2 regions of the Pseudoalteromonas sp. SG43-6 genome follow, and region 1 is predicted to be linked to the other one. Evidence: predicted binding sites of a transcription regulator. Region 1 holds the regulator's gene; the other holds the start of a gene.
The links. The regulator NrdR, encoded in region 1, represses ribonucleotide reductase genes. The targets are predictions, from matches to a motif close to AAACACNANATNTNGTGTTT.
Positions count from the first base shown of each region.

Region 2: a site for NrdR is predicted at 2,184-2,203, ahead of nrdA (class 1a ribonucleoside-diphosphate reductase subunit alpha). Genes of this name have one in related genera too.

Region 1 is NZ_JACJEZ010000014.1:59,008-62,434, reverse strand. Features, by position in the region: gene H5201_RS08130 (riboflavin synthase) at 1-400, opposite strand, end outside; gene ribD (bifunctional diaminohydroxyphosphoribosylaminopyrimidine deaminase/5-amino-6-(5-phosphoribosylamino)uracil reductase RibD) at 413-1,555, opposite strand; gene nrdR (transcriptional regulator NrdR) at 1,557-2,006, opposite strand; gene glyA (serine hydroxymethyltransferase) at 2,109-3,365, opposite strand.
Region 2 is NZ_JACJEZ010000003.1:89,846-93,272, forward strand. Features, by position in the region: gene nrdA (class 1a ribonucleoside-diphosphate reductase subunit alpha) at 1-2,071, opposite strand, end outside; gene H5201_RS01910 (HAD family hydrolase) at 2,473-3,156, opposite strand; gene ubiG (bifunctional 2-polyprenyl-6-hydroxyphenol methylase/3-demethylubiquinol 3-O-methyltransferase UbiG) at 3,156-3,427, opposite strand, start outside.

The sequences.
Region 1 (3,427 bases):
GAATATATTTCATTAGTTGTACATCGGTGCTTAACCAGTACTCAACGGCACGCGCATTAGGCGTAATTGCGGTAATAGTCGCGATGCCATCAACATGCCCTGAAACTAAGTGACCACCTAAACGAGATACTGGCTGCATGGCTTTCTCAAGGTTTACAGTTTGCCCTTGTTTATAGTGAGCAAATCCCGTTAAACTAATCGTCTCATTTGATAAGTCAGCGCTAAATCCATCACTGTGCTTGGCCACAACCGTTAAGCAAACCCCATTAGTTGCAATGCTATCGCCTAAATTTACATCGGCCATATCAAGGTTATTACTTTTAATGCGGATAGCTAAATCGCCTTGCTTTTGTTGTAACTCGCTAATAGTGCCCGTCGCTTCGATGATCCCAGTAAACATAGTGGTTACTCTTTAGTTATTTGGTTTAGATGAGGCTTTGCGTGGTGTCGCCGTGATACGAATATCGTCACCGATACACACACTCTCATTAATTGATAAATTAACAACGTCCTGCATACTTGTCAGCTCTGTAAAGTTTAGTAAGCTTTTGCCGTCATTCCCTAACAACTTCGGCGCCAGATAAACAATATATTCATCAATTAAATTACATTCAGTCATTTGGCCCGCTAAGGTTGCCCCTGCCTCTAACCAAATATGATTAAACTGTTGCTGCGCTAGAAGTTTCATGGCAGCCACTAAATCAACTTTATTATTTTTTTCTGGTACTACAATATGGCTTACGTAATGAGGCCATTGCTGTGATTTATCAAGTTCAGTGGTAAGAATAATTACTTCACTGGCAATGCTAAATAATGCTAGCTCAGGTGTTAAACGATTTTGTGAATCAATAATAATACGTACAGGTTGGCGTACAGGTAATTGCGTTGGTAACGGCTCTGGCAGCTCATCAACACGAACATTGAGTTTTGCATTATCAACTAATACTGTGTCCGCGCCGGTTAAAATAGCGCAGCTTTGTGCGCGCTGTAGTTGCACATCTTGGCGAGCCTTAGGGCCAGTTATCCACTTACTTTGACCGTTTTTAAGTGCCGTTTTACCATCAAGGCTTGCGGCCATTTTGCAGGTAATAAATGGCATACCTTGCTCCATGCGCTTTAAAAAGCCACGGTTTAACAGCCTTGCTTGTTGTTCTAACAAACCTGACGCAACCTCAATGCCCGCGTCCGCTAAAATAGCTAAACCTTTACCGGCCACCTGCGGGTTTGGATCAACCATAGCAGCAATTACTTTTACCACGCCAGCAGCTTTTAAACCTTCGGCACACGGCGGTGTGCGACCAAAATGGCTACAAGGTTCAAGCGTGACATAAGCAGTTGCACCAAAGGCTTGGCTACCCGCCATTGCTAATGCATTCACTTCAGCATGGCCTTGGCCGGCAACTTGATGAAAACCTTCACCAACAATAACGTCATTTTTTACTAATACACAGCCAACGTTTGGGTTTGGGGTGGTAGTAAAGCATCCTTGTTTGGCAAGCTCAATCGCTCGGGTCATATAAGAGAAATCTTGTTCGCTAAACTGATATTGGTTCATATCACTCTCCCAAACGGGCAATTTCTTCACCAAATTCACGAATATCTTCGAATGAACGGTATACCGATGCAAATCTGACGTAAGCGACTTTATCGAGTTTTTTCAGCGCTTCCATAATGCATTCGCCAATCAGGTGACTGGAAATCTCACGCTCGCCGGTGGCACGTAATTGCGATTTAATAATATTGACCACTTCATCAACTTGCTCGGTACTGACGGGGCGTTTTTCTAATGCACGGTGTAGACCATTAAGGAGTTTATCTTCATTGAAAGGTTCACGGCTACCGTCTTGTTTGATCACCCGAGGCATTACAAGTTCTGCGCCTTCAAAGGTAGTAAAGCGTTCATGACATTCATTGCATTCACGGCGTCGCCTTACTTGGTGGCCACCTCCCACTAAACGCGAGTCAATCACTTTGGTATCTTTTGCGGTGCAAAATGGACAATGCATAGGTATCAGCTTCCGTTAAAAACAAAAAAGGCCGCTTTTAGGCGGCCTTTATAATAGCAAAAAACTAAGCTATTGTGATCTAAATTACTGTTTGTAACTCAATTAAGCGTAAACAGGTAATTTTTTACAGATTGCTTTAACTTTCTCTTTTACTTGTGCTTGTACTGACTCATCGTTGATGTTGTCTAGTACGTCACAGATCCAGCCAGCAAGCTCTTTAGACTCTGCTTCTTTAAAACCACGGCGTGTGATTGCCGGTGAACCAATACGTAAACCAGACGTTACAAACGGTGAACGTGGGTCATTTGGTACTGAGTTTTTATTTACGGTGATATTAGCATTACCTAAAGCCGCATCTGCGTCTTTACCAGTGATGTCTTTATCAATTAGATCAAGTAAGAACAAGTGGTTTTCTGTTTTATCAGATACGATCTTATAACCGCGCTCTTGCATTACTGCAACCATAGCTTTAGCATTTTTCACAACTTGAGTTTGGTATACTTTAAACTCTGGTTGTAGTGCTTCTTTAAATGCCACTGCTTTGGCAGCGATAATGTGACATAAAGGACCACCTTGGCCACCAGGGAATACTGCACTGTTAAGCTTTTTATAAATAGCTTCGTCGCCACAAGCAGAAATAATCAAACCACCACGTGGGCCGGCTAATGTCTTATGCGTAGTTGTAGTAACAACATGTGCATGTGGTACTGGGCTTGGGTAAACACCAGCAGCAATAAGGCCTGCAACGTGAGCCATATCAACAAACAAGTAAGCGCCTACTTTGTCAGCGATTTCACGGAATTTAGCCCAATCAACAATACCTGAGTATGCTGAGAAACCACCGATGATCATTTTTGGTTTGTGCTCAAGTGCAAGTGCTTCAACTTGTGCGTAATCAATCTCGCCAGTCGCTTCGTCAAGTCCGTATTGGATTGCGTTATAAAGCTTACCAGAGAAGCTTACATGTGAACCATGCGTTAAGTGACCACCATGAGCTAAGCTCATACCTAACACTGTATCGCCAGCATCTAATAAAGCTAAGAACACAGCAGCATTTGCTTGTGAACCTGCGTGAGGCTGAACGTTAGCATAATCTGAACCAAACAATTCGTTTGCACGGTCAATCGCTAGTTGTTCAACCACGTCAACATGCTCACAACCACCGTAGTAACGCTTGCCCGGATAACCTTCAGCATATTTGTTTGTTAGCTGTGAACCCTGCGCTTCTAGTACGCGTGGGCTACAGTAGTTCTCAGATGCGATAAGCTCAATGTGTTCTTCTTGGCGAGCAGTCTCTTTAGTGATTGCTTCAAATAACTCTGGATCGAAATCCGAAATATTCATGCTACGTTCTAACATGGGGGCTCCTAGGGCAACGTGTATGGTATTTTGAAGGCTGAATTATACGCTGAAAACGTCAA
Region 2 (3,427 bases), on a different contig from region 1:
GGTCAACAAACTTTTGCATAATACCCACTAATTCTAAATAACCTTTATTTGATGGGATATCCCACAATAATTCATAATTATTTTTAAGGCGTTCATACTCAGGTACAACTTGTTTTAAAATACCATCTTTACTGGCTTTAACACTGATATGACCACGTGGTGGTTCAATACCATTAGTTGCATTTGAAATTTGCGACGATGTCTCAGATGGCATCAACGCAGATAACGTTGAGTTACGCATACCATGCTCTTTGATATTGGCACGTAATGTATCCCAATCTAAATGCAATGGTTCATCACAAATTTTATCCAAATCACGTTTGTACGTATCGGTTGGCATAATACCTTGCGAATACGTTGTTTCGTTAAATTTAGGACATGCACCACGTTCTTTAGCCAGTTCATTTGAGGCTTTCATTAGGTAATACTGAATTGCTTCAAATGTTTTGTGAGTCAATGCATTGGCACTGCCATCAGAATAACGTTTGCCATTTTTAGCAAGGTAATATGCGTAGTTGATTACGCCTATTCCGAGTGTACGACGGCCCATCGTTGCATTATGTGCTGCTGGCACCGGGTAGTCTTGGAAATCCAGTAAGTTATCAAGTGCACGTACCGCAAGTTCTGCAAGCTCTTCAAGTTCATCCAGTGACTCAATCGCACCTAAGTTAAAGGCCGACAGCGTACACAGTGCAATTTCACCTTCTTCATCATTAACATTGTTAAGTGGTTTAGTTGGCAATGCAATTTCTAAACATAAGTTAGATTGGCGAATTGGTGCCACTTTAGCAATGAATGGGCTGTGTGTATTACAGTGGTCAACATTTTGTAAATAGATGCGGCCAGTGCTAGCACGCTCTTGTGCAAACATTGAAAACAGCTCAATAGCTTTAATACGTTTTTTACGAATTGACTCGTCTTGTTCATATTGTACGTAAAGACGATCAAATTCATCTTGATCTTCAAAAAATGCATCATATAAACCAGGCACATCAGACGGGCTGAATAATGTGATGTAATCATCTTTGATCAAACGTGAGTACATTAGTTTATTAAACTGTACACCGTAATCTAAATGACGAACGCGGTTATCATCAACACCACGGTTGTTTTTAAGCACTAATAAGTTTTCAACTTCTAGATGCCAAAGTGGATAGAACAGGGTTGCTGCGCCACCACGGACACCACCTTGCGAACAACTTTTAACAGCCGTTTGAAAGTGCTTATAAAACGGGATACAACCGGTGTGGTATGCTTCACCATTGCGAATAGGGCTACCTAGTGCGCGAATACGACCAGCATTAATACCAATACCTGCACGTTGCGATACGTATTTTACAATCGCTGATGAGGTTGCATTAATTGAATCTAGGCTGTCACCGCATTCAATCAGTACACATGAACTGAATTGACGCGTAGGGGTACGAACTCCCGCCATAATAGGCGTAGGTAATGAAATTTTGAACAATGACACTGCATCGTAAAAACGCTTTATGTAGTCTAAACGCGTTTCTTTTGGGTAATCAGAGAACAAGCTTGCCGCAACTAAAATATATAAAAACTGTGCGCTTTCATAAATTTCACCCGTAACACGGTTTTGTACTAAATATTTACCTTCAAGCTGTTTAACAGCAGCATAGCTGAAGTTTAAATCACGTCCATGATCAAGGTATTCATCCAGTTGATCAATTTCTTGCTCTGTGTAGTCAGCTAGTAAGTGTGCATCGTAACGCTTATCTTCAACTAACTTAACGATATGATCATACAAGCGCGGTGGCTCAAATTGACCATAGGCTTTTTTACGCAAATGGAATACAGCTAAGCGGGCTGATAAATATTGATAATCAGGCGACTCTTTAGAGATCTGATCAGCGGCCGCTTTGATGATGGTTTCATGGATGTCTTCAGTACGAATACCATCATAAAACTGGATGTGCGATTTCAGCTCAACTTGTGAGACAGACACATTATTTAGACCTTCGGCGGCCCAAGCAATAACGCGATGGATCTTATCTAAATCAAGTGACTCTTTACGGCCGTCACGTTTGCTTACAGATAGCTGTTGGTTCATAGTTTTGCCTGTATTCCTTGGGATATAATATTTTTTAGTGACACATTTTTCTTAAAATAAATTTTTTATTGCAATAAAACTGTATTAGCGCGAATTTAATTGAATAACATTTAGCCACAACATCTGGTGTTCATCAAATTCTAGATCACAAGATAGTGTGGTATGCGATCATTTGCAAGGGGCATAAACGCCCCTAATTGTGGATAACGTTGGGATAACACGCTTGTGTTAGTAGCCATTAACCTTTGACCATCTGATTAAAATGAAATTTATAAAAATCAACTGATGATCGATTAAATTTACGCATTTTAAAAATAAATTTTGGCTGCTTTTTTTATCAACAAACAATGTGCAAAAAGTAACACGATCACAATATGTAGTGGTTAAAATTTGACATGGCACTATATATGGTTAAATGCATCAATAGGTGATTGCCAATTAAAATCGGCTTGCCAACTCAATGCTTCAGCTTCACTAGGGATGTAGCCCCACAACGCAGCAGCGCTGTGCATGTTTGCAGCCTTGGCTGCAATTATGTCACGCTGCGCATCACCGATATACAAACAACGATTCGGATCAACATCTAACAGTTGGGCTGTATGCAGTAAAGGTAAAGGTGATGGTTTAGCGATATCGAGGGTGTCACCACTGACAATTGCCTGTGCATCTTTGAGTTCAGCAATTGCAGCAACTAATGGAATAGTCAAAAACTCAGGTTTATTAGTCATGATCCCCCATTTGATCTGTTGTTGATCAAGCGCGATCAATAATTGTGCAATTCCAGTAAAGCATTGACTATGGGTGGCAATATTATCTGCGTAGGCCGTTAATAGCTGCTGGCGTAAGTCAGCTTGATTTGGGTGATCGTGCCATTGCTGACCAAATCCAGCTGCAAGCAGCGCCATTGCACCGTTAGAAGCTGCAGGACGATATATATCAGCGGTTACTAATGGTTGGTTATGATCAGCGAGTACGTAATTTAGCGCAGCCCCTAAATCATCTGCGGTATCGAGTAATGTACCGTCTAAATCAAAAATAAAGGCGTCGTAATCAATTGCGGGGGTTGCTGTGTTAAAACCAGCCATTACGCTAGTTTCTCAAAATGCAGAATATAATTAACGCTTACATCGGTATTTAAGCTGTACTGCTTTGATAAAGGGTTATAACTCAATCCCGCACTAGCACGTACTTTGAGGCCTACTTGTTCTGCCCATGCAATGAGTTGTGCTGGTTTGATAAACTTTTTGTGATCATGGGTTCCATCAGGCACCATCTTCAATAATTTTTCCGCCCCGATAATTGCGTACAAATATGCTTTTGGGGTTTTGTTTAATGTAGAGAAAAATACATCAGCAC